Regions from separate parts of the Parageobacillus caldoxylosilyticus genome, predicted to be linked through region 3. Evidence: riboswitches for the same ligand, from Rfam matches in the RefSeq annotation. Region 3 holds a riboswitch; each other region holds the start of a gene.
The links. A riboswitch is a leader RNA that binds a small molecule or an ion and turns the genes downstream of it on or off. The one in region 3 is predicted to bind S-adenosylmethionine.
Positions count from the first base shown of each region.

Region 1 (4,225 bases), 620 kb from region 3:
CTTCTAAACGGAGCGCCCGGCTTCCGTTGAGCACCCGGCGCCCATGGCGCTCGAGCCAGGCAAGCACCGCTTCCGTGAGTTCCGGGGCAAAACGATGCGCCCGCGTATGAGAGGAGGCGCTCATTCGGCTGTAAAACACTCCTTCCGGAGGCGTCGCCGATAAATCGACCGTCCCTTTGTCTAAAAACCATTCTTCATAAGGCAGACCAAGTTCGTCCAACCGCCGCGTTAGATGCACAGTCCATTCGCTATTTTCATGAATAATGTAAATTTTGCTCATCTTACTTTTCCCCTTTCGTCGCAAGCCGATTCCGGCGTTCCTCGACAAGCGGCATCACCTGTTTGGCGAATCTCTCCATTTCCTCTAGCTGAGGTGAAAATTGCAATAGCAATAAATCTACCCCTGCATTTTCATATGCTAAAATGCGGTCAGCGATTTGTTCCGGTGTACCAATTAGATTTGGACGCAATCCTCTGTTGGATACAGAATAGTCTTGCAATTTCAATTGCAGTTCGAGCTGGGATTTGTTGACGAAATCATGATATCCTGCATAGCCGCTAGATAATTTGACGTCGGTAATGCGCTTTAATTCCGCCTGCGCCTCCTCCTCGCTGTCGCGGCAAATGACAAACGCTGCCATGCCAAACGAGCGAAACGGCTCTTTTCCTGCCTGTTCGCGGCGCTGCTTCATGTCGGCAACTTTGCGGGCGATTTCTTCTACTGTTCCGCCATGCATCACATATGCATCGCAATGCTTAACAATCGCTTGTTTTCCCCGTTCGCTCTCGCCGCCGGCGTATAAAATCGGATGCGGCTTTTGCACCGGTTTCGGCGCTAAATGGGCTCCATTTACTTCATAAAATTTTCCCCGGAAATGAAATACATCGTTCGTCCACATTCCTTTTAACACTTGAACGAATTCTTCCGTGCGATCATAGCGCTCATCATGTTCGGTAAAAATGCCGCCATATTGACGCGCTTCTTCCTCCCACCATGCCGATACAACGTTCAGTGTAAAGCGGCCGTTGCTAATGTGGTCAATATTGGCCGCCATTTTCGCCGTAACGGCTGGATAATGAAAACCGGGACGGACTGCCGTCATAATTTCCAATTTTTCTGTCACCGCCGCCAGTGCCGCCGCCGTCGACCATGCTTCCAGCGAATCCTTCTCCGGCCCTTTTATATCATTTAAATACAGCTCCGCGACTAATGTTGTGCTATATCCCCATTGCTCCCCTTTTTGCGCTACCGTTTTCGCATATTCAAACGTCGCCGGCATGTTTTCATCCTCAACGTTGCGCAGCCATCCTCCGAAAATCGGCAGCCAAAACCCATATCTCATCTTGTTCCTCTCCTCCCCTATAATAAAAAAAGCTTCTTCGATAAGAAGAAGTGGTGCGCTTCATCTTATCTTCCAGAACCAACCTGCTCCAACCAGCGCCTTTCTGACCGATATCAACGGTTGTTGGGCTTCATTGGGCCATTCCCTCTGCCGCTCTTGATAAGATTTGCTATTTATTTATTTTTCCTATTTTCTTATATGTTTTATCGGATTTATTTTATCCTACCATAATGTCATTTACAGCGTCAATATAAAAAAACCCCGGCTCTTTCACAGGGAAAGAGCCAGGGGTTTTATTACAGCACAAATGACATCGTCCAAACCGAACCGGCAACAACCACTATCGCAATAAAAAAGGCATACGCCATATTGATCGTTTGAATTTTGCCGCTGTCGCTTTCCGTCATATGCATAAACATAAATAGCTGCAAGCTTGCTTGAATGATCGCAAAAATGACGATGACGCCAATAATCGCTTTCGCCGTTAATCCCGAAGATAGCGCGACCCAAAGCGCAGCGAACGTCAGCACAAGCGAAAGAACAAAACCGACGACATGTTTCCAAGGAAATGATTCATGGTGATTGTTTGCACCCATCCTAGATCACCATCCCGGTCAAATAAACTAATGTAAAGATAAAAATCCATACGACGTCAAGGAAGTGCCAATACAAGCTGACGATAAACACTTTTCTTGCCGTCCGCGGCGTAAATCCGCGCTGGAGCAGCTGAATGATAATTAAAATCATCCAGCCAATTCCAAGGCTGACGTGCGCCCCGTGCGTTCCGACAAGCACGAAAAAGCTAGAGAGAAACGCACTTGTTTGCATCGTCGCTCCTTCATGGACGTAATGAATAAATTCGCGAATTTCAAAGGTAATAAACCCTGCACCTAAAAGGAGCGTCACCAACAGCCATGTTAATAAACCGCTAAGGCGATTGCGGCGCATTTCAAAAATAGCCAGTCCGCATGTAAAACTGCTGGTTAATAGAAGCAACGTTTCGATTAAAACATCTTTTACCTCAAATAAGTCTTTCGCAGTCGGGCCGCTTCCCGTACGTTGGAATAAAACAAGATAGGTGGCGAACAAGGTCGCAAACAACGCGACCTCGGCGCCAAGGAAAATCCAAAATCCTAAAATATTTAAACGGCTTTCTTCCGTCCGATACTCGAGCGGCATCGTTTCATCATATCGGTGAGCTGCTTCTGCCATCCGTTACGCCCCCTTCCGTGCCAAACGCTCCGTGCGTTTAATTTCGTCCACGCTAATGTAATAGCCGTCATCATCGTCAAACGAACGGAGAATTAAACCGAGAATAATGAAGATCGCAGCGATAATCGCCAACGTAAACCATTTAAAGACAAGACCAAAGCCCGCGAAGAAAAACGCAATCGAAATCAAGAACGGGCGGCCTGAGTTGCTTGGCATATGAATCGGCTTTAATTGTTCTTCTTTTACTTCCAACCCGTTGCCGTTTTTCTTCATAACCCAATAAGCGTCCAAATCCGTTACTTCCGGAGTGATTGGGAAGTTATAGTGCGCTGGCGGTGAAGCAGTCGCCCACTCGAGCGTGCGACCGTCCCACGGATCTCCGGTCATGTCGCGCTCGCCGTAACGCGCGCTGTAATAAATGTTATAGCAAAGCACGATAAAGCCAATGCCCATCAGCGCCGCGCCAATCGTCGCCACAACGTTCAACGGCGTCCAGCCAAGTCCGGCCGAGTACGTGTACATGCGTCGCGTCATTCCCATTAATCCTAAGAAATACATCGGGAAGAAGCAAACATTAAATCCAATCATAAAGAGCCAGAACGTCCATTTTCCTAAACGTTCGTTTAATAGATGACCGAACATTTTCGGATACCAATAATGAAGCCCAGCAAAACAAGCAAACACCGTACCAGCAATTAATACATAATGGAAATGGGCAATTAAGAAATAACTATTATGGTATTGATAGTCCGCCGCTGCCATGGCGAGCATAACGCCAGTAACCCCGCCAATGACGAAGTTCGGGATAAACGCCAGCGCCCAAAGCATTGCTGTCGTAAAACGAATTTTTCCTTTGCGCAGCGTAAACAGCCAGTTAAATACTTTCACTCCAGTCGGAATCGCAATCGCCATCGTTGTAATCGAGAAAAACGAGTTCACCGCTGGACCGGCACCCATCGTAAAGAAGTGGTGCACCCAAACGATAAAGCTTAAAAAGGCGATACCAACGATCGAACCGACCATTGCTTTATAACCAAATAGACGTTTGCGGGCAAATGTGCTGACAATTTCCGAAAAAATCCCGAAAGACGGCAAAATGACAATATATACTTCCGGATGGCCCCAAATCCAGAACAAGTTTGCCCAAAGCATGGACATACCGCCGTTGGCCATCGTGAAAAATTGCGTGTCAAACAAACGGTCAAACGTCATTAACGCTAATGCGACCGTTAACACTGGAAACGCGAAAATAATGATGACACATGTAATTAAAACCGTCCATGTAAACATCGGCATGCGCATAAGCGTCATACCCGGCGCCCGCATTTTTAAAATCGTCACCAAAAAGTTAATTCCGGTCATCAACGTCCCAATTCCGGAAATTTGCAAGGCGACTGCATAATAGTTGTTGCCAACCCCTGGGCTAAATTCATTGCTAGCAAGTGGAAAATATGCCGTCCAGCCGGCATCCGGGGAGCCGCCGATGACAAACGAAATATTAAACAGCATCGCCCCGAAGAAAAAGAGCCAGAAGCTTAACGCATTTAAGTACGGATACGCGACATCACGCGCCCCGATTTGCAGCGGGACGACAACGTTCATTAATCCAATAATAAACGGCATCGCCATAAATAAAATCATAATCGTACCGTGCGTGGTAAAAATTTCGT
Region 1 covers NZ_CP040553.1:1,781,342-1,785,566, reverse strand. The annotation lists gene BV455_RS09115 (ATP-grasp domain-containing protein) at 1-280, opposite strand, end outside; gene BV455_RS09110 (LLM class flavin-dependent oxidoreductase) at 282-1,343, opposite strand; SAM riboswitch class I at 1,406-1,509, opposite strand; gene qoxD (cytochrome aa3 quinol oxidase subunit IV) at 1,640-1,939, opposite strand; gene qoxC (cytochrome aa3 quinol oxidase subunit III) at 1,941-2,555, opposite strand; gene qoxB (cytochrome aa3 quinol oxidase subunit I) at 2,559-4,225, opposite strand, start outside.
Region 1: another riboswitch for S-adenosylmethionine. It lies ahead of BV455_RS09110 (LLM class flavin-dependent oxidoreductase); the one in region 3 lies ahead of metK (methionine adenosyltransferase).

Region 2 (4,225 bases), 1.5 Mb from region 3:
AACGGAAAACAGCTTGACTTCAGCACGATCGCCAACATGCTGAACAACAAAAAATAGGCAAAAGGGAGCCTTCCAAATCGGAGCTCCCTTTTGCCATTTATCATTTATTTGTTTCAAGAAATGATGGCCGTCACTGAAAATGCCGATGAAGTTATTGGACAGAGAGGCCGTTTATATTGACAAAATAGCGTTGATTGAGCGATGATTATTCTCGCTAATCAACATGTTTGTCATTACAAAAAAAGACGTTATGACGGTTATATGGCCGAAGCGCAGATGCATGAAACGAGCTTAAAAAGTACGGAGCAAATTCATGAAATGGGCATCTATTGGGGAAGCGAATGGAATTGTATTTCCTCCTGGCTGCTATATCGTACGGCAATAACCGCTTATTTAACAAAGCTCGTCCAAGACGGGAAGACAGTGACCAACGTACGAAGCCATTCTTTATCGATTGCCGGGAAAATGAGGTGAGGGACCGTACCATCGTTTGATACGGTCTTAAAGCGATTTTACCATTGTTACATGGGGGATTCCAGCATCCATAAACACATCGGAAACAGTTTGATATCCAAGTTTTTGATAAAATGGCTCTGCATGTGTTTGCGCATTCAGCTTTACTTTTGGGACACCCTGTTTTTTCGCAAACTGCTCAATCGTTTCCATAATCAGTCTTCCTGCCCCGCGGCCGCGATACGATGGCAAAACACAAATTCGTTCGATCTTACCGAGACCGTTATCGATCATGCGAAATCTGCCAGCACCAACCGGTTTTTCTCCATCGTACAAAACAAAATGCATAGCTTCCTGCTCAAATTCATCGATTTCTTCCTCTTCTGGAACACGTTGCTCCTCAATAAACACGATTCGCCGAACAAGCAAGGCATCCTTATATAATGACGGATCGCTTTTTTTTCCAATCACTACGTTCATGTTACTCCTGTTCCTTTCCTCCAACAAGAAAAGTCTCGTATACTGTCCATGAGCCGTTTTCCAATTGATAGAGAAGGTGGAAGCGGTCAACCGTTTCCTCAAAATGAACCTTTTGCATTTGTAATTGTCCGTATACATCAGCATATTCAGCACTTGGCAAATCACGGCCGATGGTAATATGAGGAACAAATACGTATTCTGGTTTATCGGCAAAAATTCCGCTGTGAAGCCGTTCATAAAGGCGCTGCAGCGTTTCGTTCGGCTCCACTTTTAAATAAATAACATTGCTCGCTGGATAAAACGAGCTAAATTTTGTCACTTTTAACGGAATGAGATCTGTTTCAGCCGCAATTTTGCGCAATTCTTTCACCATTTCTTTAATTTGCTGGTCGTCAGCTTCAAAAGGTTCTTTTAAGGTTAAATGCGGCGGAATGAGGGCGTAATGGCTATCATAACGCTTTCTATAGGAATTGGCAAAATCCTGTATTCGCTTCGAAGGAAATAAAGCAATACCATATTTCATAAAAACCCCTCCTTATGATAAGTAGTACTTAATTATAACAAAATTCCGAAAAGTATGGTAGTGTTTACAACGAAAGGAGATGCGCAATTGCGCGCGGAACGTCAGGCTGCCAATATGTCCATGCATGACCGCCGTCAAATTCGTTGTACTCATACAAAAATCCTTTTTGGATAAACGCTTCACGTGCCTTTCGATTCGGAGTGATAAAATCACGCACGTTTCCGTCCGTCGTCTTTACTGCTGTTTCGTTTGTACCTACCGAGTGATAAATTTGCAATAATGGTGGTTCCGGAAAATGTAAAATTTTTTCGATGATCCCTTCATCGATATATGGCGACTGCATCGCAATTTTTCCAAATGTATGCGGATACAACAATCCAGCCATCAGCGAGACGGTGCCGCCAAGGGAATCACCGATGAGCGCGCGCCCTTTCCCGATTTGGTACGTAGGAAACGTTTGATCTAAAAACGGAACGAGCTCATGTGCTAAAAAACGCAAATAACGGCTGTTTTTCTTTCCGCTTGGATGATATTTCTCGTAGCGGTCTTTAACATCATGATACGGGATTCCGATGACAATGGTGCGATCAATCTTGCCGCTTTCCATCAGTTGTTCGATAACGCTTTTGATTTTCCCGTACATAAAATAATCTTTCCCATCCTGTGCGATAAGAAGAGAATACTTATGAAGCGGAGAAAACGTGCTTGGCAAATAAGCAAGCAGCGTTATTTCTTCTTCGAGCTCATTGCTGTAGATCGTATAATCATGCATCGTTCCTTTTGGTGTCGCCATGGTGCATCCTCCATAAAAACAACAATTCACCTGTTATTGTAACATATTTTTGCTAAAACATGTTAATAAACACCGTTGAACCGTGTAAGTTTTTGAAAAAATAAGTGCTTTTTTTGCTATTTTTGTCAAAAAACTGTTTCGATAAAATAAAAATAATGAAATATACTGGAATCGGTCCAAACATATGAAAACGGACAGCGCGAAAAACATGATAAGTTTTTCCGATGTTATATAAACAAATAACTCAATTTTAAAAAAATTACTTGCAAAATTATTATGAATGAGTTAAATTTTAAGATAATCAGAAAAATGAATATCGGCAAGATGCTTTCTTATCGAGAGAAGCGGAGGGAACTGGCCCTGTGAAGCTTCAGCAACCAGCCAAGTATTGGCCAGGTGCTAAATCCAGCGAATTGAATTTTTTCAATTCGGCAGATAAGAAGAAGCACTGACATACGTATGGAAAAGTCTTCTTCTTAGAAGACTTTTTTTATTTTATAAAAGAGGGAGAGAGAGAAGTGGAGAAACTGGAGACATTGTTAGCGCAAATCGGAAACCGCAGCGAAACAGTAACGGGGACGGTCAATCCGCCTGTCTACTTTTCGACGGCATACCGTCATGAAGGAATTGGACAGTCGACCGGGTTTGACTACATCCGTACCGGCAATCCGACGCGCAAAATCGTCGAAGAGGCGATCGCCAAGCTCGAGGGAGGCGATCAAGGCTATGCGTTCAGTTCGGGCATGGCAGCCATTCAGACAGTTCTTGCTTTATTTGAAAGCGGGGATGAATTTCTCGTTTCTGCCGATTTATATGGAGGTACATATCGCTTATTTGAACGTGGCTGGCGAAAATACGGATTGTCTTTTCATTATGTAGATTTTCGTGACATACGATTAGTAGAGAACATGATCACGGAAAAAACGAAGGCGATTTTTTTGGAAACGCCGACCAATCCGCTCATGCAGGAAGCGGACATTGCCGAAGTGGCAAAACTTGCGAAAAAACACGGACTGCTTCTCATTGTTGACAATACGTTTTACACGCCGGTTCTCCAGCGTCCGATCGAGCAAGGAGCCGATATCGTTATTCACAGTGCGACAAAATATTTAGGAGGACACAACGATGTGTTAGCCGGTCTCGTTGTTGCAAAGGGAGAGGAGCTTTGTCAACGGCTTGCGGAATATCATAACGCAATTGGCGCCGTGCTTTCTCCGTTTGATTCGTGGCTATTGATTCGCGGCATGAAAACGTTGGCGCTACGGATGCGCCAGCATGAAGAAAACGCGAAGCGCATCAGTGAGTTTTTAGCGTCTCACGAAGATATTACCGATGTATTATACCCAGGAAGAGGGGGAATGTTGTCGTTCCGCTTGCGCGAGGAAAAGTGGGTCAACCGCTTTTTACAAAGTTTACGCTTAATTACGTTCGCCGAAAGTTTAGGAGGTGTGGAAAGCTTTATTACATATCCGGCGACGCAAACGCATGCCGACATTCCGGAGGAAGTCCGCATTGCCAACGGCGTCTGTAACCGGCTGCTGCGCTTTTCCGTCGGCATCGAACATGCCGAAGATTTAATTGCCGACTTAGCGCAAGCGCTGAAAAATATGAAAGAGGTGTAAGAGGATATGGAACAACGTATTTCCTTTCAAACCAAACTGCTTCATAACAAATGGAAAATCGATCGGCAAACAGGGGCAGTAAGCGTGCCGATTCAGCATGCTTCAACGTTCCATCAATTCGATTTTGACACATTTGGCAAATATGATTACAGCCGCTCCGGAAACCCGACGCGCGAGGCGCTCGAAGAAACGATTGCCGAACTGGAAGGCGGCGTGCGCGGCTTCGCTTTTTCCTCAGGGATGGCGGCGATTTCGACTGCGTTTCTTCTCTTGTCCAAAGGCGACCATGTGCTCGTGACCGAAGATGTTTATGGCGGCACGTATCGCATGATCACCGAAGTATTAAACCGTTTT
Region 2 covers NZ_CP040553.1:911,200-915,424, reverse strand. The annotation lists gene BV455_RS04660 (sporulation-specific transcription regulator SpoVIF) at 1-57, shown strand, start outside; gene BV455_RS04655 (hypothetical protein) at 202-474, shown strand; gene BV455_RS04650 (GNAT family N-acetyltransferase) at 502-933, opposite strand; gene BV455_RS04645 (YjcG family protein) at 935-1,456, opposite strand; gene BV455_RS04640 (alpha/beta hydrolase) at 1,521-2,249, opposite strand; SAM riboswitch class I at 2,579-2,691, shown strand; gene BV455_RS04635 (methionine biosynthesis PLP-dependent protein) at 2,768-3,871, shown strand; gene metC (cystathionine beta-lyase) at 3,878-4,225, shown strand, end outside.
Region 2: another riboswitch for S-adenosylmethionine. It lies ahead of BV455_RS04635 (methionine biosynthesis PLP-dependent protein); the one in region 3 lies ahead of metK (methionine adenosyltransferase).

Region 3 (4,225 bases):
GGGATAGGTTGATGCATTTCGCATAGCATCCGCCTTCGATATTAAAGATGCCGCGGTTTGACCAGCCGTGTTCGTCATCACCGATTAAGCGGCGGTTTGGATCAGCGGAAAGCGTCGTTTTTCCCGTTCCCGACAGCCCGAAAAATAATGCAACATCTCCTTCTTTGCCGACGTTGGCCGAGCAATGCATAGAAAGAATCCCTTGTTCCGGAAGCAAATAGTTCATCACCGAGAAAATCGATTTTTTCATTTCGCCAGCATATTCTGTGCCGCCAATTAATACGATGCGGCGTTCAAAAGAAATGATAATAAACGCTTCTGATCTTGTTCCGTCCACCGCAGGATCTGCTTTGAAATTTGGAGCAGAGATCACCGTAAATTGCGCTTCGTGTGTTTGTAATTCCTCTGCACTTGGGCGAATAAATAATTGATGGGCAAATAAATTGTGCCAAGCAAATTCGTTGATAACTTGAATCGGCAAACGATATTTAGAATCAGCGCCGGCAAATCCTTTAAAGACAAAAATCTCATCTTGTTTCATTAAATAATCAAGCACTTTATTATATAAGTTTTCAAACACTTCTTCCGAAATTGGCTGATTGACGGTTCCCCAATCGATTTTTTCTTTCGTTGCGGCTTCTTCGACAATGTATTTATCTTTCGGCGAGCGTCCTGTATACTTTCCTGTTGTTACCGCTACCGCCCCAGTAGCTGTTAACTGGCCTTCCTTTCGCTGCAACACTTTTTCCACCAGCTGGGCTACCGATAAATTATGAAATACGTTTGGTTGTTGCAATAATAATGAAAGTTTATTGGTCATTTTTGCGATCCCCATGTTCAAAACCTGCCTTTTTTTATTTAAATAATCTCTGCAAATAGTATAACACATTTTTGTTATTAGTCCATACTATTTATGACGATTTATTTTATTTATTTTTCCTTTTTTTTTCAAAAAAAATTCGTCATATTTTGTTGACTTTTCCCGTTTCATTACGATAAGATAAGTCATTGAACGGATACTCTTATCCCGAGTTGGTGGAGGGACAGGCCCAATGAAGCCCAGCAACCGTCACAACTGGAAACATGTGAAATGGTGCTAACCTGTGGCAAGGCGATGTCCTTGAACGATAAGAGTGAAAGGAGCAATACGATTGCAATGACCTTTCCTCACCGTTACAGGAAAGGTTTTTTTATATGAGAAAATGAAATAAGGGAAATGAGTACCGTATCGCCCGCCGTTTGCGGCATCATCATTTTTTGATGTTTGATTAAGGAAAGAGGAGGAAAATGCCGAATGTCAAAAAAAAGACGTTTATTTACTTCAGAGTCTGTAACAGAAGGTCATCCGGATAAAATTTGCGACCAAATTTCCGATGCGATTTTAGATGCGATTTTAGAAAAAGATCCGAATGCTCGTGTCGCCTGCGAAACGAGCGTGACAACAGGGCTTGTGCTCGTAAGCGGAGAAATTACGACATCGACATATGTGGATATTCCAAGAATTGTTCGCGATACGGTTCGCGAAATCGGCTATACGCGCGCCAAATTCGGTTTTGACGCGGATACATGCGCCGTGTTGACATCGATTGACGAGCAGTCGCCGGATATCGCGATGGGGGTCGATCGAGCGTTAGAAGCTCGTGAAGGTCAGATGACTGACGAGGAAATCGAAGCGATCGGTGCCGGAGACCAAGGGCTGATGTTTGGATTTGCCTGCAATGAAACGAAAGAATTAATGCCGCTTCCGATTTCTTTGGCGCATCGTTTAGCCCGTCGTTTGGCTGAAGTACGGAAAAAGGATATTTTGCCATATTTACGTCCAGATGGCAAAACACAAGTAACGGTAGAATATGACGAAAACGGCAAACCAGTACGCGTGGATACGATTGTCGTATCCGCACAGCATCATCCGGAAATTACGCAAGAGCAAATTGAACGCGATATTAAAGAACATGTCATTAAGCCGGTTGTGCCAAACGAGCTCATCGATGAAAACACAAAATACTTTATTAACCCGACAGGACGATTTGTCATCGGCGGACCTCAAGGGGATGCAGGTTTAACAGGACGGAAAATTATTGTAGACACGTACGGCGGCTATGCCCGTCACGGCGGCGGCGCGTTCTCTGGAAAAGATCCGACAAAAGTAGACCGTTCTGCAGCATATGCGGCCCGTTATGTCGCGAAAAATATCGTGGCGGCAGGACTTGCCGATAAGTGCGAAGTGCAGCTAGCCTATGCGATCGGGGTAGCAAGACCGGTTTCGATTTCCATTGACACATTTGGCACAGGAAAAGTATCGGAAGACATTTTAATTGAAGTCGTGCGCAACAACTTTGATCTGCGCCCGGCAGGCATTATTAAAATGTTAGATTTGCGCCGTCCGATTTACAAGCAAACGGCTGCTTACGGCCATTTTGGACGCACGGATATCGACCTGCCGTGGGAGCGCACGGATAAAGCAGAAACATTGAAAGAGCAAGCTTTTTCCTTGGCGAAGCAACAATAAATTAATGAATATGGAAAGGAGAGTTACAGCAACTGTAGCTCTCTTTTTTTGTTCAAAAAAGCAGATTAAGTTATTTCAATGGTTTTGCAATCGATATGTTAACGGTTTATTTAAAAAAAGGAAATTTTATAGTTTTATTGCTTCAAATCTATGATATAATCAGCATGCTGAATGAATATAAAGAAATGGGTGAAATACACATGTGCGGGTTTATTGGATGTGTTTATGATCATCCAAAAATGCTAGACGAGCAATGGAAGAAAACGTTTGAAGAAATGAATAATATGATCACGCACCGTGGTCCAGACGACGAGGGGTATTTTTTCGATGACTATGTCCATTTTGGCTTTCGTCGGTTGAGCATCATCGACTTAGAAGGGGGTCATCAACCGTTATCGTACGCAAACGAGCGATATTGGATTATTTTTAATGGAGAAATTTATAACTATATTGAGCTACGCGAAGAGTTGTGTGCGAAGGGATACGAATTTGCCACACATTCTGATACGGAAGTGATTATTGCGCTATATAGTCATGAAAGAGAAAAAGCGGTAGAGAAGCTTCGCGGCATGTTTGCATTTGTCATTTGGGATAAAGAAGAAAAAACGATTTTTGCCGCACGTGATCCATTTGGCATTAAACCATTTTTCTATCTTGAAGAAGAAGGGCGGACGTTTTTTGCATCGGAAAAGAAAAGCATCTTGCATGCGATGGAAAACAATGTTCTCGATTATGACGCGCTTCAGCATTACCTAACATATCAATACGTGCCTGAGCCAATGACAATGTCCGTTGGCATTAATAAATTAGAGCCGGGTCATTACATCAAAAAGAAAGTCGGTGAACCATTAACGGTACACCGTTATTGGAAAGCGCGGTTTCAGCCAGTATGGAAATCGGAAGATGAATTCGTCAAAGAGATTCGCGATGTTTTGTTTGATTCCGTGCGGGTACATATGCGCAGCGATGTGCCGGTTGGCTCTTTTTTATCCGGCGGAATCGATTCTTCGCTCATTGCTTCGATTGCCAAACAATTTCATCCAAACTTTAAAACTTTTTCGGTCGGCTTTGAAAGAGAAGGATTTAGCGAAATTGAGGTAGCGAAAGAAACGGCTGAGAAATTAGGGGTGGAAAACATCAGCTACGTTATTTCGCCAGAAGAATACATGGAAGAGCTGCCGAAAATCATTTGGCATCTGGATGATCCGCTTGCCGATCCAGCGGCTGTTCCGCTTTATTTCGTCGCCCGCGAAGCAAGAAAGCATGTAACGGTTGTTCTTTCTGGAGAAGGAGCGGATGAGCTGTTTGGAGGGTATAACATTTATCGTGAACCACAGTCATTAAAAATGTTTGAGTGGATGCCTGGCGCGGCAAAATCGGCATTGCGCATCATCGCCCGCATTCTTCCAGAAGGGGTAAAAGGGAAAAGCTTTATCGAGCGCGGGTTAACGCCGATGGAAGAACGCTATATAGGAAACGCAAAAATGTATAGCGAAGAAGAAAAAGAGAACTTGCTAAAAGCATACAAGCGCGGACTGGAATATACAATCATTACCCGTCCATTTTATGAGGAAACCACTCATTATCCTCCTGTCAACCGTATGCAATATATTGATATTCATACATGGTTGCGCGGGGATATTTTGCTAAAGGCCGATAAAATGACAATGGCACATTCGTTGGAATTGCGCGTTCCGTTTTTAGATAAAGCCGTCT
Region 3 covers NZ_CP040553.1:2,402,150-2,406,374, forward strand. The annotation lists gene pckA (phosphoenolpyruvate carboxykinase (ATP)) at 1-835, opposite strand, end outside; SAM riboswitch class I at 1,020-1,134, shown strand; gene metK (methionine adenosyltransferase) at 1,295-2,509, shown strand; gene asnB (asparagine synthase (glutamine-hydrolyzing)) at 2,710-4,225, shown strand, end outside.